DNA from 3 places in the Halomonas sp. A3H3 genome. Region 1 is predicted to be linked to each of the others. Evidence: predicted binding sites of a transcription regulator. Region 1 holds the regulator's gene; each other region holds the start of a gene.
The links. The regulator FNR, encoded in region 1, switches genes on or off when oxygen is low (the NO sensors DNR and NnrR bind a similar motif). The targets are predictions, from matches to a motif close to TTGATNTANATCAA.
Positions count from the first base shown of each region.

Region 2: a site for FNR is predicted at 2,614-2,627, ahead of cyoA (ubiquinol oxidase subunit II). Genes of this name have one in related genera too.
Region 3: a site for FNR is predicted at 4,711-4,724, ahead of paaG (2-(1,2-epoxy-1,2-dihydrophenyl)acetyl-CoA isomerase PaaG). Genes of this name have one in related genera too.

Region 1 is NZ_HG423343.1:3,155,582-3,163,106, forward strand. Features, by position in the region: gene istB (IS21-like element helper ATPase IstB) at 1-256, shown strand, start outside; gene ttcA (tRNA 2-thiocytidine(32) synthetase TtcA) at 596-1,462, shown strand; partial or broken gene ttcA (tRNA 2-thiocytidine(32) synthetase TtcA) at 1,663-2,370, shown strand; gene fnr (fumarate/nitrate reduction transcriptional regulator Fnr) at 2,363-3,109, opposite strand; gene hemN (oxygen-independent coproporphyrinogen III oxidase) at 3,194-4,627, opposite strand; gene HALA3H3_RS13985 (sulfite exporter TauE/SafE family protein) at 4,706-5,398, opposite strand; gene ccoS (cbb3-type cytochrome oxidase assembly protein CcoS) at 5,395-5,640, opposite strand; gene HALA3H3_RS13995 (heavy metal translocating P-type ATPase) at 5,637-7,525, opposite strand, start outside.
Region 2 is NZ_HG423343.1:358,142-365,666, forward strand. Features, by position in the region: gene cyoB (cytochrome o ubiquinol oxidase subunit I) at 1-1,332, opposite strand, end outside; gene cyoA (ubiquinol oxidase subunit II) at 1,336-2,343, opposite strand; gene HALA3H3_RS01620 (DeoR/GlpR family DNA-binding transcription regulator) at 2,689-3,471, opposite strand; gene HALA3H3_RS01625 (outer membrane protein OmpK) at 3,782-4,627, shown strand; gene HALA3H3_RS01630 (NupC/NupG family nucleoside CNT transporter) at 4,664-5,947, shown strand; gene deoC (deoxyribose-phosphate aldolase) at 6,033-6,827, shown strand; gene deoA (thymidine phosphorylase) at 6,827-7,525, shown strand, end outside.
Region 3 is NZ_HG423343.1:2,278,762-2,286,286, reverse strand. Features, by position in the region: gene HALA3H3_RS10205 (NYN domain-containing protein) at 1-47, shown strand, start outside; gene gdhA (NADP-specific glutamate dehydrogenase) at 382-1,734, shown strand; gene rnk (nucleoside diphosphate kinase regulator) at 1,847-2,260, shown strand; gene paaX (phenylacetic acid degradation operon negative regulatory protein PaaX) at 2,695-3,621, shown strand; gene paaY (phenylacetic acid degradation protein PaaY) at 3,671-4,285, opposite strand; gene paaG (2-(1,2-epoxy-1,2-dihydrophenyl)acetyl-CoA isomerase PaaG) at 4,871-5,662, shown strand; gene HALA3H3_RS27340 (3-hydroxyacyl-CoA dehydrogenase NAD-binding domain-containing protein) at 5,664-5,831, shown strand; gene paaI (hydroxyphenylacetyl-CoA thioesterase PaaI) at 5,824-6,291, shown strand; gene paaK (phenylacetate--CoA ligase PaaK) at 6,402-7,525, shown strand, end outside.

The sequences.
Region 1 (7,525 bases):
TGACTGGGGCATGCAGAAGATCACGGCGCAGCAGCGGCAGGACCTGATGGAAGTAATCGAAGACCGACACGGGCGGGGCTCCACCCTCATCGCCAGCCAGTTACCCACGGAGCACTGGCATGACTACATCGGCTCCGCCACGCTGGCAGACGCCATCATGGATCGGCTCCTGCACGGCGCTCACCGACTCAATCTGAAAGGGGAATCACTGAGAAAAACCAACGCACAAAAAACGGAATCGGTTGACCCATCGTGACCGCTCAGCGTACAAAACTCTCTCCAGCGTGAAGGCCGTGTGCAAATCGGTCACGATCACCGGAATGACCGGTCACGTTCGCCGGAATACGCACCGAGTCAGCTCTAGCGAACAAAGCACCCAATCTCAACTTAGCGAGATTGCGAATCGACAAAATGTCGAATGTTGGTCATATGCTCATGCATCTGAAGCTTCTGCTAGCTCAGGAATTTGAAACACTCTATCTCCCATCGAATATCTCAATTCATCTGTCGAAAATTTATGCCATCTGATTTAGAATATTGGTTATGAAGATTTTGATTTGTTATTTATTTATAACTTTTATTTTAATGGTGGTTTATGAAGCCTAAAGAAAAGATGGATTTGAACAAGCTTTATAAAAAAATAAGGGCTAACGCTGGGAGAGCTGTTTGTGATTATTCTATGATTGAAGATGGTGACAAAGTAATGGCTGCCATAAGTGGTGGCAAAGATTCATTTGTTATGCTTGATACTCTGTTGTATTTGAAGAGAGTAGCACCGATTAATTTTGATGTGGTCGCTGTGAATCTCGACCAAAAACAACCCGGTTTTCCGGAGCATGTTCTTCCTGGCTTCTTCAAAAAGAATAATATTGATTATTATATTATAGATAAGGATACATATTCAATTGTTAAAGAGAAAACTCCTGAAGGGAAAACTACTTGTTCACTTTGTTCGAGACTTAGAAGGGGTTCTCTATATGGGTTTGCTGAGGAGATTGGGGCTACAAAAATAGCTCTTGGCCATCACATGGATGACATTGTAGAAACTCTTTTTTTGAATATGTTTTTTAACGGTAAGTTAAAGGCAATGCCTCCTAAGCTGCTAAGTGATGATCGCAGAAATATTGTAATAAGACCGCTTTCTTATTGTCGTGAGAAAGATATTGCTAAGCTGGCATCAATTGTAGAATTTCCAATTATTCCATGTAATCTTTGTGGTTCTCAGGAGAACTTACAAAGACAGAATATAAAAAACATGTTGGCAGGCTGGGAAAAACAAAAAGCGGGTTGTATTGAAAACATATTTAACGGTATCCAGAATGTAAGTCCAAGCCAACTAGCTGACTTAAATCTTTTCGATTTCCACAATCTCGATATCGACAGGTCTAGTAAAGTCATCTCGAACCATACTGGCAGTGTAGATGTTTCTTCGACCAATTTTATAGAAGCAATCAACCTATGATTTTGTAAAGAATACATTGGTGTATCTGGGCTGTCTTTGGTTATATTTTGATCAACTGCATTTGCTTAAAGCTTTTTTTTACAAAAAATGAATTTTTTGTATGGCTTGTGTTTGTTTTCTTTAGAAGAAAGAAAATTAAGTGACTGTATTGTAATGCTTTACTCACTCACTCTTCCTCTTTTAAAAAATTTGGCATATAAGGTAAGGACAGCTACACGATGCTGGAGATTTTGCGCAATTTGCAGCGCAATGCGCCGGTCAATTTTTCGCTGGTAGCGGTCAATCTGGATCAAAAACAGCCGGGTTTTCCCGAGCACGTATTGCCTGCGTATCTGGATAAGCAGGGCGTGGAGTACCACATTGTCGAGCGCGATACTTACTCGGTGGTAAAAGAGAAAACCCCGGAAGGTAAAACCACCTGCGCGCTTTGTTCACGGCTGCGGCGCGGCTCGTTGTATGGCTTTGCCGAAGAGATTGGCGCCAATAAGATAGCCCTGGGCCATCACCGGGAAGATATTCTCGAAACACTGTTTCTCAATATGTTCTTTGGCGGCAACCTGAAAGCGATGCCGCCAAAGCTGCTATCCGATGATGGGAAGAATATCGTTATTCGGCCGTTGGCCTACTGCAAAGAAGCGGATATCGCTGAGTTTTCGCGGCTGATGGAGTTCCCAATCATTCCCTGCAACCTGTGCGGCTCCCAGCCTAATATGCAGCGTCAGGTGGTCAAAGAGATGCTCGCCGAGTGGGACAAAAAGTTTCCTGGCCGCCTGGAGAGCATGTTCAAGGCTGTCACCAACATTGCCCCTTCCCAGTTGGCCGACCGCAGCCTGTTCGATTTTGAAGGCCTTGAGGCCAAGCAAGCAGAGCTACTGGCGGGGCGTATCCAAGCCTTTAACGTCAGCTAACTGTTTGCTCTTCCTCTTCGGCGAGGGTAATCAAGCGCGGCATATCGAGAATGTTGACCTCTCGCCCGGAGACCGCCACCACACTCTGCTGCTGAAAGCGGCTTAGTATGCGGCTGACCGTTTCCACCGCTAAGCCCAGGTAGTTGCCAATATCAGCCCTGGGCATTGAGAGGCGAAAGCTGTAAGGCGAGTAGCCCCGGCGACGAAAACGATCCGAGAGGGTAATCAAAAAACTTGCCAGCCGCTGATCGGCGGTTTTACGCGAAAGTAGCCGCATCATACGCCGGTCATCGCGCAACTCTTTGCTCATGCTGCGATAAAGCTGGCCACGCAGTTCGGGCAGCTCCTCCGAGAGTAAGTCCAGGCGGTCAAAAGGAATCTCGCAGACGGTGGTCGTTTCCAGGGCGATAACGCTACCGGGGTAATGCTCTTCGTCAATGCCATCCAACCCCACCAATTCACTGGGCAGGTAGAAATTGGTCAACTGCTCGCTGCCGTTACCTTCGGCGGTGATCTGTTTCAAACTGCCCGAACGGACTGCGTAAACGCTGGTAAAGGTGTCGCCCTGACGAAACAGCGGTTCGCCTTTTTTCAGCGGCGCGCGACGACGAATAATGGCGTCAAACTGCCCCACGTCGTCCAGCTCAAGGGCAAGTGGCAGGCACAGTGAGCTCAAACTGCAGGTTTGGCAGCGAGCTTCATGGAGTAGCGAGCGCCGACGGCTCATGGGTTCCAACATGCTTTGCTCCTTGAGAGGGTCCCGCTTATCAATTAGAAAATCCTTACTTATTATAGTCGCTTTAGCATGCCTGCAATAAGGTGATTAAACAATCTTAGAATACTGTTGTCCCGTTTGCCCGGAAAGATGGGTATCAAACGCCATTGCTATATGGCGAATCAGCAGTCGACCCATTGGCGTTGCGTTAAGCTGGTCGCCGCTGCGTGCCAGCAGGCCATCTTGCTCGGCGCTTTGCAGGCGCTCAAGCGCAGGCGCAAAGTAGCGTGGGGCATCAATGTTCCAGCGCTGGCTAACGGCGGTCAGGTCAATGCCCATATTGCACATCAGCCGCTCAATCACATCCCGGCGGATCAGGTCGTCATCACTTAAGCGTATGCCACGCACGGTGGCAAGCTGCCCCTGATCCAGCGCCGCTTCGTAGCGGGCCAGATCGCTAGGATTCTGCGCATAGACGTCATCAATACGGGAAATCGCCGATACGCCAAGCCCGATTAAGTCGCACTGAGCATGGCTGGAGTAGCCCTGGAAGTTGCGCTGCAGCGAGCCTTCGCGCTGGGCAATAGCCAGGCTATCGTCAGGGCGGGCAAAGTGATCCATACCGATATGCACATAGCCAGCTGCGGTGAGCATTTCGATGGTGGTGCGCAGAATCGCTAGCTTCTCTTCTCCGCCTGGCAAGTCATCGACATTAATGCGCCGCTGCGGGGCAAAACGCTCGGGCATATGCGCGTAATTAAACACAGAAAGGCGCGCCGGGTTGAGCTCGATCACCTGGCGTAGGGTGTTGGCAAAGCTCTTTTCAGTCTGAAATGGCAAGCCATAAATTAGGTCGAGATTGAGCGAGCGAAAGCCCAGGCGATGCGCCTCCTCCATCAGCGTTTCGGTAAGTACCCGAGGCTGAATACGGTTAATCGCTTTCTGCACCAGCGGGCTTAAATCCTGCACGCCCAGGCTGATGCGATTAAAGCCGAGGGATTCGAGATGGCGCAGCGTAAACACATCCGCTTCGCGAGGATCTATTTCAATTGCGTAATCGCGATCAGCAGACGATGAAAGACCAAAACGTGCATCCAGTCGATCAATCAGGTCGCCCATCTGGTTCAAACTGAGAAATGTCGGCGTGCCGCCGCCCCAATGCAACTGCTCCACCGGTCGTGATGTATCCAAGTGGCGTGCGGTCAGCACCATTTCACGGTCAAGCCGGGCTATATAGGGCTCGGCAAGGGCAGTGTTTTTGGTAGCGATTTTATTACACGCGCAGTAGAAGCAGATCTTGCGGCAGAAGGGCACATGAACGTACAGAGAGAGCGGACGCTTACTGGCATTGCTACGCTCCAATGCCTGGGTCAGGTCGCCAGGGGTAAATTGGTCGTGAAACGACAGCGCCGTGGGGTAGGAGGTGTAGCGTGGGCCGTTGGTGTCGTAGCGACTCAGTAACGCTTCGTCCCACACCGGCTGCATAGGGGCTGCGGCAGCAGCGGGTGCAAGAGGCAAGGCAGCAGGGGTATGAACGGGCATGAAGGGGCGCTCCGACGTTAGGAAATGCCGCTAGCCTAACCCGTGGTTAGGAGGTAAATGTTGAGCCACGTCATGCTATTAGAGGTTGTGTACCGAAAGCGTCCACAGTTGCCACAGTGCAAAAGCGATAATTGTCAGCGCTGCCACGCTGCGGGTCGCGGGGTGACGTATCAAATGGCTGAGCTGGCGGGCAGCCAGGCCAGTGGCAAGCAGCGCAGGTAGGGTGCCAAGCCCAAAGGCGCCCATGAGTAGAGCGCCCTGAAGCGGGTCGGCAATCGCTAAGCTCCAGGCCAACATGGAGTAGACCAACCCGCAGGGGAGCCAGCCCCAGAGCGCTCCCAGGGCGAAGGCTTGGGGAATATGCACTACGGGCATCAAGCGACGCCCCACGGGTTCGATAAAGCGCCATAGTCGCCGGCCAACGGCCTCCACTTTGAGCAGCCCTTTCCACCAGTTGGCGATATACAGTGCCATTAAGATCAGCATCAGTGCGGCAAATACCTGGAGTAGCAGGCGTGCCGTAGCAGAAAGGGAAAACAGCGTGCCTAGCAGTGCCACCAGCGCGCCTGCGCTCATATAGCTAACAATGCGGCCTGTGTTGTAGCTGAGCAGCAGGCCTCCCATGCGCGCCGGATGACGCATGCTGGGGGGGACTGCAAAGGTGAGCGCGCTCATAATGCCGCCACACATACCAATGCAGTGGGCGCCGCCCATCAAGCCAAACACAAACGCCGCCATTAGCGGCGGCAGATCAAGCCCCGTTGGATTCATGGCCGAGGCTCTTGGTCGTCGGGTGTGTCTGCCGCTGATGGTTCGGAAGATTTTTGCTTTGCCTGCTGATGCTGGCGGCGCTGCTCAGGGCTAAGATCGTTTTCATCCTCATCAAATAGAATGCGGTGCGCTGGGCCTTCTAGGTCATCGAACTGATCATTTTTCACCGCCCAGAAAAACGCCCAGACGGCGAGGCCCAGCAAAATCAGGGAAAGCGGGATCAACAGATAAAGAATCGTCATGCGGCCACCGGTGTTGAGGTGTCGAGCGTTGGCGCGGGCTGAGGTCGCCAGCGCGACAGTCGCAGGGCATTACCCACCACTACTAGCGAGCTAAGCGACATTCCAATTGCAGCTAGCCAGGGCGGCACCAGACCCATTGCCGCCAGCGGCAGCGCCGAAAAGTTGTAGCACACTGACCAAATCATGTTCTGGCGCATGATACGCCGGGTGGCGCGGGAAATCTCGATGGCCTCAAAAATCCGCATCAGGCGTGGGCTGAGCAGCACTGCGTCGGCGCGGGTGCGGGCTAGGTCCGTTGCGCCATTCATGGCAATCGCCACATCGGCACCGGCTAACACCGGCACGTCGTTAATGCCGTCACCAATCATCGCCACAGTTTCGCCTGCGGCTTGAAGCTCTTTCATCCGGGCCAGCTTGCCTTCCGGGCTGGTGCCCGCATGCCAGATGGCAATATTGAGCTGATCGGCCAGGCTTTCCACGGCATCTTCGGTGTCACCAGATAGCAGCTCCACGCTTAACCCCAGAGTCTGGAGGGCTTTGATCGTGGCGGCAGCGTCGTCGCGAACGCCATCGTGCAGGCCAAACCAGGCGCGGGGTGCACCGTTTTCACTAAGCAGCAGCCACTGACCTTTGGCCGGCGCCGCTATGACGTCATCCTCGGTGCTATCTATTGTGCTATCCATTGCGCTATCTATTGCAAACCTGGGCTTGCCCAACCGCCAACGAGCGCCGTTTAGGCTCCCTTCGAGCCCTTGCCCGGTGTGGCTGTGAATATCTTTGGCTTGCAGGGTCGCATCCCGGAACGGCCTAAAGGCGCGGGCGATCGGGTGTTCCGAGTGGGCCTCAAGGGCGGCGGCAATGGCCCGTGCATGCTCGGCGGTTAATTCACCAAAGGGCTGGGTTTGGGTAAGGTGCATTTCGCCGCGGGTCAGGGTGCCGGTTTTATCAAAAATCACCCGGGTAACGTTAGAGAGCGTCTCCATGGCATCGGCGCGGGTGATCAAGACACCGCGCTTTCGCAGTTGGCCATGGCCAGCTGCCAGTGCCGCGGGAGTGGCCAGCGCCAGCGCGCAGGGGCAGGTCACCACCAGCACCGAAAGTAGCACCCAGAGCATCCTCGAGGGGTCGATAAACCACCAGGCGATAGTCACGCAGGCTGTGACTACTAGCAGGCGCAGCACGAATAGGTGCGCCATACGCGCAGCCATCTGGGCTAGCCGCGGGCGGCTGGCAAAGGCACGGTCGGTAAGATCGACGATACCCGCTACACGGGCATCGCGCCCTGCGTGGGTAACCCTTATCACCAGCGGGTTTTCCATGTTTTGGCTACCGCCGGTAATGCGGTCGCCCACTCGGCGGGTTACTGGTAGGTATTCGCCGGTCAGCATTGATTCGTCCAGGCTCGATTCACCCTCCTCGATGATGCCATCGGCAGGCACGCCATGGCCGGGCTTGATCAATACGCGATCGCCGGGAGTGAGTTCGCTGGCGGGCAGAATGCGCTCGCTGCCGTCACTTTCCAGCCGTGTGGCCGAAATCGGCAGCACGCCGCTCAGCGCATTGCCGCTATGCCCGCTGCGGCGCCTGGCGCGACTCTCCACGTAGCGGCCAAACAGCAAAAAGAAGGTGAACATGGTCACCGAGTCAAAATAGACCTCGCCCACGTCAAACAGCACCGCATAGCTGCTGGCAAGATACGCCCCGCCGATTGCCAGTGACACCGGCACATCCATGCCCAGTACGCCGGTGCGCAGGTCGCGCAGGGCGTTGCGGAAAAACGGCTGGGCGGAGAAAAACACCACTGGCGTGGCCAGGGCAAAGGAGAGCCAGTGGAACAGTGCGTAGAAGTCTTCGCTGATTTCACCGGGGCCGGAGACATAGATCG
Region 2 (7,525 bases), 2.8 Mb from region 1:
GAACGCTTTGGGGAACCAATAGGTAAGCCCCGCCATCATGCCGAACACCACGCCGCCGATAATAACGTTGTGGAAGTGCGCAATAACGAACAGGCTGTTATGCAACACAAAGTTAGCTGCGGGCACCGCCAGCATAACGCCGGTCATACCGCCTAGGGTAAAGGTGATAATAAAGCCCAGCGTCCATAGCACCGGCGAAGTGAGTTCCAGGCTGCCGCGGAACATGGTGAACAGCCAGTTGAACACTTTCACCCCGGTAGGAATGGCGATGATCATTGTCATAATGCCGAAGAAGGCGTTGACGTTGGCGCCCGCCCCCATGGTGAAAAAGTGGTGCAACCAAACCACAAACGAGAGCAAGGTGATCGAAATGGTCGCCCACACCATGGTGGCGTAGCCGAACAGCCGCTTACGGGCAAAGGTCGCAATCACTTCAGAGAACACGCCGAAGGCTGGCAGAATCAGGATATAAACTTCCGGGTGGCCCCAGGCCCAGATGAGATTGACGTACATCATCATGTTGCCGCCAAAATCATTGGTAAAGAAGTGCATACCCAAATAGCGATCCAGCGTTAGCAGCGCGATGGTCGCGGTCAAAATTGGGAAGGAAGCAATGATCAGCACGTTGGCGCACAGCGAGGTCCAGGTGAAGATCGGCATGCGGAACATCGTCATGCCTTTGGTGCGCATTTTAATGATGGTCACGAAAAAGTTAATACCGGTCAGCGTGGTGCCTATACCGGATATCTGCAACGCCCATATCCAGTAGTCGACCCCCACCCCGGGACTAAACTCGATCCCCGATAACGGCGCGTAAGCTAGCCAGCCGGTTTTGGCGAATTCGCCCACCACCAGCGAGATATTGACCAGTATCGCGGAGACCGCAAACAGCCAAAAGCTTAAGTTATTCAGGAAAGGGAAAGCAACGTCGCGGGCACCAATTTGCAGCGGCACCACCAGGTTCATCAAGCCGATGACCATGGGCATGGCGACAAAGAAGATCATAATCACGCCGTGGGCGGTAAAGATCTGGTCGTAGTGTTCGGGGGGTAAATAGCCCGCTGCATCCCCGGCGGCCATCGCCAGCTGGGTGCGCATCATTATCGCATCCGAGAAGCCGCGCAGCAGCATCACCAGAGCGACGATGAAATACATAATGCCGAGCTTTTTATGGTCAACGGAGGTAAACCACTCGTTCCACAGCCAGCCCCACTTACGGTAATAGGTGATTAAACCAAACAGTGCGATCCCACCAATGGCCATAAAGGCCGCGACGACCATGATGATCGGCTCGTGGTAGGGAATTGACTCTAACGTGAGTTTTCCAAACACGGCTTAACCTCCCACTTCTACGCTAGAGGAGTGGCTGCGCATGGCATTATCCTGACTAGCATGGTTGTTAGTGACATGACCTGATTCGGCCGCGTGATCGGCAGTCTTCTCATTTTCGCCATCGTGGGAGTCAGCATGATCGCCGCCCATCTGATGCTCGCCGCCGGTATGGAAGCTTCGTAAGATGCTTTCATACAGCGATGGTGAAATGGCTGAGAAGTACTCAACCGGATTCGATTCGCTAGGTTCCGCCAACGCTTCATAACCTTCTGGGTAGGTCAGCGTTTGTGGAGCAGCGCGTACCGTTTCCACCCAGGCGTCAAAATCCTCGGGGTTGGTCACCTTGGCTTCAAAGGTCATGCCAGAGAAGCCCGCGCCACTGTAGTTGGTGGAACGACCAGGGTAGCTACCAATTTCATCGGCGATGAGATGGACATCGTTATCCATGCCCGCCATGGCATAAATCTGGCTGCCAAGATGGGGGATAAAGAAAGCGTTCATCACTGAGCCTGAGCTGACCCGAAAGCGCACCGGTGTATCTACCGGAAAGGCCACTTCGTTAACACTGGCAATACCCTGCTCGGGGTAGATAAACAGCCACTTCCAATCAAGCGCCACCGCCTGTATTTCGATCGGCGCCACATCGCTTTCCAGCGGTTTGTGGGGATCAAGGCTATGGGAGGTCTTCCAGGTCAACAGGGCGAGCACCGCGATAATCGCACAGGGCACGATCCACACCACCGCTTCAATCACGTTGGAGTGCGCCCAATCAGGCGTGTATTTAGCCAGGCTATTACTACGCCGGTAACGCCAGCCAAACAGCAGCGTCATGACAATCACAGGAATAACTACAATCAACATTAGGCCAAAGGCGGTCAGAATCAGTGTGCGCTGCTCAGCGCCAATCTGGCCTTTTGGGTCTAGCAGCGCTGAACTACAGCCTGCTAGAAACAGACACAGCGCAAGGAGCACTAGAGTGCCTCGCCTGCGCCAAAGTGAGCGTCGTTGCATGGTGTGATCTCGTCAGAGGTTGTTTAAAACACTAGCTAGCCATGTCGCCCTTCTACATAGCAGGCTAACTACCACCCCATACTCTTCCCAAAACATGCTCTGCATGGCGCTCTTGAAAACGTGCTAGGAAAACGCTCTCAAGGACAGTGCACACGTGACGCTGGGCGCCATTGCTCCGGGAAAAATATGCGTCGCCGGATGGGAATTGGCGACGAGCCTCGCTGGCCTAAGCACTAAAGGCTTAAGCAGTTAAGACTAAAGTATTTTCTATTGATCGAGATCATGAAAGAAGTGGCGCATTGCCGCACCCAAGGTATTGACTGGGATGAGCAAGGGGGAAATCGCTTACGCCACTGTGACGGTGGGAACCACTATCTCAGGTACAACGCGGCCATTTTTTTTAAGCAACTGCGGGGCGCCCTCTTCGTCGGTAACCACCACATCAAAATCGTCCAGAGCAGCGAAATAGGCCGGGCGAACTACGCTGAACTTACTGGCATCTACCACCAACAGGCGCTGCATAGCGGTGGCAATGGCAGCCTGTTTAGGAGCCACTTCGTGAAAGTGAAAGCAGCTAACACCACGCTCTAAATCCACCCCTGCAGCGGAGATCAGCGCCTTATTAATGCCTAACCGCTCGATAGCAGCAGTCATATTGTCGCTACCGAATGACTGCGAGGTGGCATAAAACAGCCCGCCTAGTAGCACCAAGCGCACGTTGGGCAGGGCGGCAACGGCATTGGCAACATTAAGCGCATAGGTCACTACCGTCAGCTCTCGGAAATGACTTAACTGGCTCAGCAGCGGCATTAGCGTTGAGCCGCAGTCGATAAACAGCGTATCGCCCTCTTCTATGTAAGCTAACGCCCGCTGACAAAGCCGATACTTGGCCTGGTAGTGGCTAGCCTGCTGTTCGGTCAAGTCATAAATAGGCGTTACGCCAGGGTAGTTTGCCATCACTAGGCGTCCACCCAGCAGGCTAATGGCAGTATCCTGAGTCGTCAGATCGCGACGGATGGTCATTTCGGAAACATCGCATAGCTCTGCGGCATCGCGCAGATGAAGAGTACCGCCACTGGCAAGCGCTTCCTGAAGCTTGGCAAGGCGCAGCGCACTACGGCCATTCATGGTGGGCATCTCCTGGCAAACCCCTCTTGTTGTGATTTTCGCAACGAGAGCATCGGTGTTGCGTCCATTTTCATTTCTATGCTGAGCGAGCGGCGGCGTAATTTCCACTGCTACGACGGCTATTGGTGCTATTAGTGCCACAATGAGAGCCATATGACATTTAAATAGCGTTGATGTGACAACTCTTGCAAATCAACGTTAGATAAATAACACTAAATGTTATAATTTTAACATTAACGCCAGCCCGCACGACTACAACCTCGGATAGCCACACCCAAGTGGCTCCGCGACAACCAATGTTGAGGCTCTCATGACTGCTCGTACACACTCTCGCCCCCCTTCGTCTAAGATCGCGCTTGGCGCTGGCGTATTAGGGGCCATACTCACTACGCCGCTAATGGCAGACGAGGCTGCTCAGTCGCATCCTCTAGATCGACTGTGGTCATTCGCCAACGTTTCGGTTAACTACCTGGACTGGTCAAACGGCACCGAGGCGCGCACCGCTTCCAACGCGGCGAAAAGCGACTTTATGTTTCTCGAAATCGAAGGCGGCGCTGGCTTTAGCTGGGGCGAGTTCTACGGCTTCTTTGATTTCGAGAACCCCACCAACGACCAGTTCGATGAGTCCAGCGGTGGTAAAGACAACTTCCGCACCGCGGGTAAAGTGACCTCACACATTTACCTGGGTGACAGCTCGCTGTCGATTTACGCCCACCTGTATGACTTCCGTGATTACGGTTATGACAGCCGCGAGCAGGATCAGATTCTTGGTTTGGGTTACCGCACTACCTTCGACAATGGCCTGTGGTTCAAGCCCTTTATCGGTGCTGCGCGGGTACAAAGTAACAGCTATACCGGCATGAACGGCTATATGGCAGGCTGGGTCGCGGGTTATGATTTCACTGCACTCAACCAGGACTTCAGCGTCACCAACTGGCACGAACAGACCTTTGGTCGCGACGATGAGTATCTGGAGCAGAACTACGTGGGCGATACAGCGGGCAGTGTAGGCACCAACGGTGCACTGAGCCTATGGTGGCATCCGAGTGATTTGATCACCACTGGCATTCAGTATCGCTACTCTGACAATAAGTTGGGCACCCCCAACAATTATCAGAATGCGATGATCTACTCCGTCAAGCTCAACTTACTATAAACGCGCTTCTTACTCGCGGACTCGAAGGATCTCCTTATGACACTCCTTATGAGCTTGGTAGGCATGGTCACTCTGGTGGCCATTGCCCTGATCTTCTCCTACGACCGTAAATCGATCCGGCTGCGTACCGTGCTGGGCGCCTTTGCTATCCAGGCGGGTATCGGTGCCTTTGTACTTTACGTGCCGTTTGGCCAAGCGGTGCTGCAGGCCATTTCGTCCGGTGTTAGCCAAATATTGGTGTATGCCAACGACGGTATCGGCTTTCTGTTCGGTGGCTTAGCCGATGTGGATAATGTCGGCTTTGTATTCGCCATCAAAGTACTCCCCGTCATTATCTTCTTCTCCTCGCTAATCGCCGTGCTCTACTACATCGGCATTATGCAGTGGGTGATTCGCATCTTAGGTGGTGCCCTGCAAAAAGCCCTGGGCACCTCACGGACTGAATCACTTTCCGCAACGGCAAATATTTTCGTCGGCCAGACCGAAGCGCCGCTGGTGGTGCGCCCGTTTATCGCCCGCATGACGCCTTCGCAGCTGTTTGCCGTTATGTGTGGTGGTCTGGCGTCGGTCGCCGGTTCAGTATTGGCGGGCTACGCCGCGCTGGGTATTCCCATGGAGTACTTGGTAGCGGCCTCCTTTATGGCGGCGCCGGGCGGGTTGCTGTTCGCCAAGCTGATCATGCCGGAAACCCAAGACGTTACCGACAGCGACAGCGTTACCAAGGCGGAAGAAGAGATTGAAGCCCTGGAAGATAAACCTGCCAACGTACTGGATGCTGCTGCATCGGGCGCTACCTCGGGTTTAATGCTGGCCGCCAACGTGGGCGCGATGCTGCTGGCATTTATCGCCCTGATTGCCCTGATCAACGGCATCCTGGGTGGCATTGGCGGCTGGGTGGGCTTTGAATCGCTGAGCCTGGAGCTGATCCTGGGCTGGCTGTTTGCCCCGCTTGCCTTCCTGTTGGGTGTACCCTGGGAAGAAGCGACGCTGGCTGGCTCATTCATTGGCCAAAAATTAGTGGTCAACGAGTTTGTCGCCTACATCAACCTAGCGCCTTACATTGATGGGGAACAGGTGGTGGCTGCGACGGGTCAGATGATGACACCGCACACCATGGCGATCCTCTCTTTTGCGCTGTGTGGCTTTGCGAACCTCTCCTCCATTGCGATTCTGCTGGGTGGCCTGGGTAGCATTGCCCCTACCCGCCGCAAAGAGATTGCTCGTTTTGGCGTCAAAGCCGTATTGGCCGGTACACTGTCCAACTTGATGTCGGCCTCGATTGCTGGCTTCTTTATCGCCCTAAGTAACGTCACTGCTTAACGCAGCGGGTTTTACTGAAGGTGGCGGGCACTGCGGCTTTATCCGCAGTGCCCGTTTTTATCTTTTACTGATTTGTGAGAATTCCATGACTGCGACCGCCTCCCCCCATATCGTCCAAGCCGCCCGCCAAGCACTCACCCTCATGGATCTGACGAGCCTGAACGACAACGACACGGACAGCACCATTGAAGCGCTCTGCCAGCAGGTGAAAACGCCCTTTGGCACCCCTGCCGCGGTCTGCGTATACCCACAGTTTATTGTCACCGCCCAGCGTGCCCTTACGGCTCACAAGCTAAACGAGCAGGTGAAGATCGCCACGGTCACCAATTTCCCTAATGGCGACGACGACATTATGGCCGCCGCCCGTGAAACCCGCGATGCGGTTGCCTCCGGCGCCCATGAAGTTGATGTGGTATTTCCCTACCGCGCGTTGATGGCAGGCGACGAAGAGACCGGCCTTGAGCTGGTAGAAATGTGCAAAGCCGCCTGCGCTGGTCAAGCACTGCTCAAAGTGATCATTGAGTCCGGCGAGCTCAAAGAACCTGCGCTGATCAAACGCGCCAGCGAACTGGCCATTGAAGGCGGTGCGGATTTCATTAAAACCTCGACCGGCAAAGTAGCTGTTAACGCTACACTGGAAGCCGCAGAAATTATGCTCAAAGCCATCAAGGCCAGTGGCCAAGACGTTGGTTTTAAAGCAGCAGGTGGCGTCAAAACCGCCGAAGACGCAGCAGAATATTTGGCTCTTGCTAACGATATTATGGGCTCAGGCTGGGCGACGCCCGCTCACTTCCGCTTTGGTGCCTCTAGCCTGCTGAGCAATCTGCTGGCTACGTTGACCGGCAACACCAACGCGGCCACCACTGACGGAGGTTACTAATGTCTGCCAACGCGACTAAACACACCCTGCTTCCCCAGGAGCTGATTCGCCTAAAGCGTGATAACCAGCCGCTGCCCGCGGAAGAGATTAAAGCCTTTGTGCAGGGCATTGCTGATGATCGCATCAGCGACGCCCAGATAGGCGCCTTCACCATGGCAGTATTTCTCAACGGCATGAGCCGTGAAGAAGTCGTTGCGCTGACCACCGCTACCCGCGACTCCGGCCACGTGATGCAGTGGAGCGACCTCAACCTGCCCGGCCCGATTGTCGATAAGCACTCCACCGGCGGCGTAGGCGATTTGGTTTCGTTGGTGCTCGGCCCCTGGGTGGCCGCCTGTGGTGCCTTTGTACCGATGATTTCCGGTCGCGGCTTAGGTCACACTGGCGGCACCCTGGATAAACTCGAATCAATCCCCGGCTACGACCCCTACCCCGCACCAGAGCGTTTCCGCGAGGTGGTTAAATCCACTGGCGTAGCGATTATTGGCCAAACGGGTGATCTCGCCCCCGCCGACAAGCGCATCTACGGCGTGCGTGATGTGACCGCCACGGTGGAATCGATTCCGCTGATTACCGCCTCTATTCTAGGCAAGAAGCTAGCCTCCGGACTGGATGCGCTGGTGATGGACGTTAAAGTCGGCAGCGGCGCTTTTATGCCCACGCCAGAAAAATCCCGCGAACTGGCCAAAAGCATCGCC
Region 3 (7,525 bases), 880 kb from region 1:
CGGCCAGTGAGTTTATAGCGATAGATAAAGCGCTTCTATTAAATTAATTATAGTTCGAAAAGAGTCTACGCTGCTGTTGATAGCTATTTCGATAGAAGGCTGCCGCGAAGAAATGGGGATTGACCAGGTTTCCGGCCGGTAGCACATCTATCTAGACGCTATACAAAAATATCAACCAATTCAAAACGTTTATCCATCGTTTATTAGATTGTGGAAAATAAGCGAGGCGAACCTTTCAAACGCATACTTTAGTCTAAACCCCCCATCATATTTGCCCATACCGAACCGGCATAGGCTATGCACAGAAGCATGCTGCCAGTTAAATATTCTAACGCTCTGGCCAGCCAATACTCTGTTGAATAACTATGATGATATGCTCCGATGCCCTACGTTCACGATACGCTGACACGCCTTAATAAAAGCAGCCCTGCACAGTCAGAATTTTATCAAGCCACTGAAGAAGTGCTCGAATGCCTGCGCCCGCTACTTGAGCAAAGTGATTACTATCATCACCACAGCATTATTGAGCGAATAGTCGAGCCCGAACGACAAATCATGTTCCGGATAAGCTGGGTAGATGATGCTGGGAAAGTGCGGGTCAACAAAGGCTATCGCGTTCAGTTCAACTCTGCCCTTGGCCCTTACAAGGGTGGCTTACGATTCCATCCCAGCGTTACCTCGGGCACCATCAAATTTCTCGGCTTTGAGCAAATTTTCAAAAATGCGTTAACCGGTTTGCCAATCGGCGGCGGTAAAGGCGGCGCCGATTTTGACCCCAAAGGAAAATCAGATAACGAGATCATGCGCTTTTGTCAGGCGTTTATGAGCGAGCTCTACCGCCATATTGGTCCTCACTGCGATGTACCTGCAGGCGATATCGGCGTCGGTACGCGTGAAATTGGCTATCTCTTTGGCCAGTACAAACGACTCACTGGCCACTATGAGGGCGTGCTAACAGGTAAGGGGCTTAATTGGGGAGGCTCGCTAGGCCGTAAAGAGGCTACCGGCTACGGTGCAGTGTACTTTGCACAAAACATGCTGGCTGCCCGGGGAGAAGAGCTGCGCGATAAGACCTGCCTAGTTTCCGGCGCTGGCAATGTAGCCATCTATACCATTGAGAAGCTATACGAACTGGGTGCTAAACCAGTCACCTGCAGCGATTCACGTGGCACCATTCACGATGAAAACGGTATTGATTTAGGCTTACTCAAACAGCTCAAAGAAGTGCAGCGCACCTCTTTAGAAGCCTACTTACATGAGCACCCTGACGCGCACTACATTTCTGCCCGTGACTACCCTCAGGGCGGGAATGCCGTATGGCGTATTCAAGCCGATGTTGCGTTCCCCTGCGCGACGCAGAATGAGCTGACCGAAAGCGATGCGGAGATTCTGCTCGCTAATGGCATAACGTGTATCAGTGAAGGGGCCAACATGCCTTCTACCAAAGAGGCCGTCGACCTTTTTCTAGACGCTAAAATTGCCTATGGGCCCGGCAAGGCGGCCAATGCAGGTGGCGTTGCTACCAGTCAGTTAGAAATGGCACAAAATAGCAGCATGGAGCAGTGGCCACTGGAGAAAGTCGACCAAAAATTAAAACAGATTATGGCCAATATTCACCGCCAGTGCGCCGATACAGCCGAAGAGTTTGGTGATAAAACCAATTTGGTACTAGGCGCCAATATTGCAGGTTTCAGAAAGGTGGCTGATGCTATGATTGAACAAGGGGTCACCTGATCGTCTTTATTTTATAAATCGCTTATACTATAAAAAGCACGCAGTCCTTCCTTTATTGGGGAAGGGCTGTTTTTTATTGGTTTAAACTTATTGCTTTCTAAGGAGAGTAATCATGGGACAACGTCCTGCTATTATTATTAACCGTCTTGATGCCGAACGCCTCCAGCGCTTGATCGACAATGCATCCGAGAAAGACATGGCCGTGGCTCAGCTACTTGAGGAAGAGCTAGCACGAGGTGAAGTCTGCGATCCCGAGGATATTCCAGATGACGTGGTCAGCATGAATAGCCAGGTTCGCTTCACCGACCTCACCCGCGGGCTTAAGATGATTCGCACCTTGGTCTATCCGCACTCCCTGGAAAGCGTTGCGGACGGCATTTCGGTCATGGCACCTATTGGTGCTGCATTGATCGGCCTTAAAGTGGGCGACATCATCGAATGGCCGTTACCCAACAATACCGAAGCACGGCTCCGCATCGATGCTATTTATTGGCAGCCCGAACGCGAAAAGCAATTCCACCGATAAGTCGCGATAAAGAGTGAGCTGGCTCCGCTAGCTCATGATTAAGTCAGCTATTTTCTTCGCCCACTTAATCCACATAAAGAGGGTCTATTCAGGGCACCCTCAGCTTTCACATACCCCCTTCGGAAGACTATAACTAAGCGGCTCTTTATCGCATTAAACACACCGTCCCTGCTATTAGTCATAGCCATGGTACTTTTCACAATTCTTCCAGTGATAATGTACACATTGGACGGTTACCTTAAAACCTGAATTGGCAAAGCATTACAGCGCTCATAGACGCCATTACGCCAGGAAGTGGACACAGCGACTTCCTATCAAGAGAGGATCGTCTCAGGCCAAACGACAAAAAAACGTGATACGATAATCTTTTGTATTCGTCATATTTTCTGTCGTTTTTAGCGACAACCTCACCGCAAAGGGAATCAACTTTCACCATGTCGTCAGCTAAAGACTGCGTCGCTACGCTTATTGATGACTTCCAGAAGCGTCGGCCAATTCGCGCCGGTTCATTGATTATTACCGTCTATGGCGACTCTATCGTTCCGCGGGGCGGCACTGTGTGGTTAGGCAGTCTATCGAAACTGGTGGAGCCCATCGGTATCAATGAGCGGCTGGTGCGTACATCGGTTTACCGGCTGACCAATGAAACCTGGCTACGGGGAGAGAAGATTGGTCGTCGCAGCTACTATCGGTTGAGTGGCCCTGGTCGGCGTCGTTTCGAACAAGCCTTCAAGCGTGTCTATCACGGCACCCAGCCAGCTTGGTCGGGACAGTGGACATTGGTATTGCTGACACAGCTTCCCCCAGACCGGCGCCAGCAGATTCGTGACGAGCTCGAATGGCTAGGCTTTGGTAGTTTTGCTCAGGGTGTGCTGGCGCATCCCACGCTGTCATGTGCAGAGACCATGGCGGCTTTGCAAGAACTAGATGCAGCAGACGATACGATTGTAATGCAAACGCAGACCATGGAGCCCATGACCAGTAAGCCGCTGCGTCTCCAGGTCAGAGAGAGCTGGAACCTCGACGAATTAGCCGAGCTCTACCAACGTTTTCTGGTTAAGTTTCGCCCCCTTTGGAACGCGCTCAACACAGAGAACCATTTGGGCCAAGAAGAGTGCTTCATTGCCCGAACTTTGCTTATTCACGAGTATCGCAAGGTTCAATTACGCGACCCCCTCCTGCCTGAAGAACTACTCCCCACGGCGTGGGAAGGACGCTACGCCCATCAGCTCTGCCGCAACCTTTATCGTTTGCTCTACGAACGTGCAGAACGCTGGTTGGATCAACATCTGGAAACCGCCGAGGGCCCACTACCCGCCCCTGGCCCCAGCTTCTACCAGCGCTTCGGCGGGCTGGATTGAACGCCTAACGAGACTGCTTAATCAGCCGTCACATCGGGCATAACGCACCTTATGGCTGTGGCGACTGATCCAGCGTCTGCTGCTTGGGTTGAGTATCACCAGCCAGCAAGGTTGGACGATCAGCATCGAGTTCTGCCAGCGGCTCACAGGGCTCCAGGCTGTCCCGACAACGGCCCACTAAGCGCTGATACTCCTGGGTACCCTGCTGTTTCCAGGCGAACTCTTCATCACTCAGCGCGCGCTTAACCTTTGCGGGTGCCCCCATCACCAGCGACTGGGGCTCACACTCGAAGCCCGCCTTAACGAACGCTGCTGCCGCAACGATAGACCTCTCAGCAATGTTGGCGCCATCCATCACCACGGCGTTCATACCCACCATGGCATCACGCCCAATCACGCACCCATGCAGTACCGCGCCATGGCCGATATGGCCATCCTTCTCAACTTTGGTGACGCAGCCAGGAAAGCCGTGCATAACACAGGTATCCTGAAGGTTGGATCCCTCTTCCAGCACAAGACGGCCGAAATCGCCGCGCATCACCGCGCCAGGGCCTACATAACAGTTGGGGCCCACGATCACATCCCCGATCAACACTGCCGTTGGGTGGACATAAGCCGTCGGGTGAACCACTGGCGTCACCCCTTCAAGTCGATAGTAAGGCATAACGTTCTCCGTTAGCTTGGTTGGCCGTGTGGGGTGTTGCCCCCACCGCCCGCTCTTCGAACTGTTCGGCCCCTACCCCATCAGTTGTGTAGCCACCTAGGGTTATCGCGCCTTTGCTGCGCTGATTGCGTCATGGGGCGCTCCTGCGCTCAATCTATCTTGATACGCAATACCAACTAAGATTATATTTTACGTAACAAAAGATCAAACACTTTACCTGTCGCCGTCTACTGAAGAATGGGCACACCGCTATCTAAAAACTCGACGTACCCTGCTGTAAGTCAGTTTTTTAGACGACCTTGGTTTTTTATACCATCGTCTAACAATTATCTTATATTCGCAAAAAAGTCACACAAGTTATTGTTAATAAATAACAAACTACCAACAACACCAACAAGCGACACATTATAATCACCCATATAATATTGATGTGTATCAAAATAAATCTATACTCGGCAGAGATTCATCCTGTGGATCACAGGCCGAACGGTCACTGGCGGGCACCGCCGACCGCGAAAAGGGCATGCGCCTTCCAATAAAAACGACCTGCCACTTTTCAAGGGCACTGACACAAGGACATTACCCATGAGCCAAGCGCCCCTGCTTTACAGCGTGAAAGACGGCGTCGCCTGCATCACGCTGAACCGCCCCGAAAGCTTGAACAGCTTCAATACCGAAATGCATGCCGAGATGCGCAAGGTGCTAAAAGCCGTGCGCCAAGACTCAAGCGTTCGCGCTTTGCTGCTGACCGGCAGCGGTCGAGGCTTCTGCGCCGGCCAGGATCTTTCCGACCGTAGCGTCGCGCCCGGCGCAGAAGCCCCCGACCTCGGCGAGTCGCTTGAGAAACGTTACAACCCCATGCTGCGCGCCCTTAAAGACATGCCGTTCCCGACCATTTGTGCGGTGAACGGCGTGGCCGCAGGTGCCGGCGCCAACATCGCCCTGGCCTGCGACATCGTATTGGCCGCGCGCTCGGCAAGCTTTATTCAGGCCTTCTGTAAGATCGGTTTGATTCCAGACTCTGGCGGTACCTGGACATTGCCTAATTTAGTGGGCATGGCTCGCGCCAAGGGCCTGGCGATGCTGGGCGACAAGCTCCCCGCCGAGACCGCCGAACAGTGGGGCATGATCTGGCGCTGCGTCGACGATGAGGCGCTTCAAGAAGAAGCCATGAGCATGGCTCGCCACCTGGCCACTCAACCAACCCATGGCCTAGCGCTGATTAAGCGCGCCCTGCATGCCAGCAGCGATAACAGTTTCAACGAACAGCTCGACCTGGAACGCGACCTTCAGCGCCTTGCTGGGCGCAGCGAAGATTACCGCGAAGGCGTTAGCGCTTTTATGGAAAAACGTCGCCCCACCTTCAAGGGAGAGTGATATGCCAGCCATTCTCTCTACCGCCACTATTAGCATCATCAGCACAGGCGCCATTAATGCCTTGACCGATAGCCGTTTGGTTATCGAGGCTATCGTCGAGAACCTTGGGGCCAAGCGTCAGGTGTTTGCTCGGCTCGAAGCCCTATACGAGGAAAGCTTCCATGCATGATTCCCAATTGACCCCGCAGCAACTGGCGGAAGCCTGCGCCGAGGCAATGTTTTCCCGCGACCATGCCAGCCAAGGGCTGGGGATGCGCATTACTCGCGTGGCTCCCGGCTTCGCCGAACTGACCATGACCGTGCGTCAGGACATGGTGCAGGGGCACGGCATCTGCCATGGCGGATTTCTGTTTGCCCTGGCTGACTCAGCCTTCGCGTTTGCCTGCAACAGCTACGACAAAGCCACAGTAGCTTCCGGTTGCAGTATCGACTATCTCGGCCCCGGCCAGCTGGGCGACGAGATCACCGCCACCGCCGAAGAGCGCAGCCGCCGCGGGCGTACCGGCATTTACGACATTACGTTGCGCAATCAGCACGGCGATACCGTTGCCTTGTTCCGCGGGCGTTCCTACAAAATTCGCGGCAGCGTACGCCGCCTGGAAGACACCGCCGCTGGAGATAACCAATGAAAGAGGCGCTGATCATTGAGCGCTTATAAGCCCATTACTAAAGCCATTTCATCGCCCATGGCGCATTTAGAAATTAGTCCAATAACAACTAGCTTGATCGGAGCCCCCTGATGAATCAGCCCGCAACGCGTATCAACACCGCGACTCTCGATCCCCTGGAAACCGCCAGCGTCGACGAGCTGCGCGACACTCAGGTCAAGCGCCTGAAGTGGAGCCTGAAGCACGCCTACGACAATGTGCCCTTCTACCGCCAGTCTTTCGCCAAGGCTGGGGTGCATCCCGACGATATCCAGACACTGGCGGATCTCGCCAAACTGCCTTTTACCACCAAGGCCGATTTGCGCGACAACTACCCGTTCGGCATGTTGGCCACGCCGATGAGCGAGATCGTTCGCATCCATGCCTCCAGCGGTACCACCGGGCAACCGACGGTGGTGGGCTACACCCAGAGCGATATTGATGTGTGGTCTGATGTGATGGCGCGCTCGATCCGCGCCGCCGGCGGCAGCCGCAACGACAAGGTGCATGTGGCCTACGGTTACGGCCTGTTCACCGGTGGGCTGGGCGCGCATTACGGCGCCGAGCGCCTGGGTTGCGCGGTGATTCCCATGTCGGGCGGCCAGACCGAGAAACAGGTTCAGTTGATCCGTGATTTCGAGCCGGACATCATCATGGTCACCCCCTCGTATATGCTCAACATCGCGGACGAAATGGAGCGCCAAGGCATCGACCCGCATACGCTGCCCTTGCGTACTGGCATCTTCGGCGCCGAACCTTGGACCGACAGCATGCGCACAGCCTTAGAGCAGCGCCTGGGCATCGACGCCCTCGATATTTACGGTCTCTCTGAGGTAATGGGCCCGGGCGTAGGCATGGAGTGCCTGGAAACCAAAGATGGCCCGACCATCTGGGAAGATCATTTCTACCCCGAGATCATCGACCCGGTCAGTGGTGACGTCCTGCCAGACGGCGAATACGGCGAGCTGGTGTTCACCACCTTGACCAAAGAAGGCCTACCGGTGATTCGCTACCGCACCCGTGACCTGACCCGTTTGCTGCCGGGCACCGCGCGCCCCATGCGACGCATCGACAAGATCACTGGCCGCAGCGACGACATGCTGATCATTCGCGGGGTGAATGTGTTCCCCACCCAGATCGAAGAGCAACTGCTCAAGATCGCATCGCTTTCTCCCCACTACGAGATCGAAGTCAGCCGCCAAGGCAATATGGACAT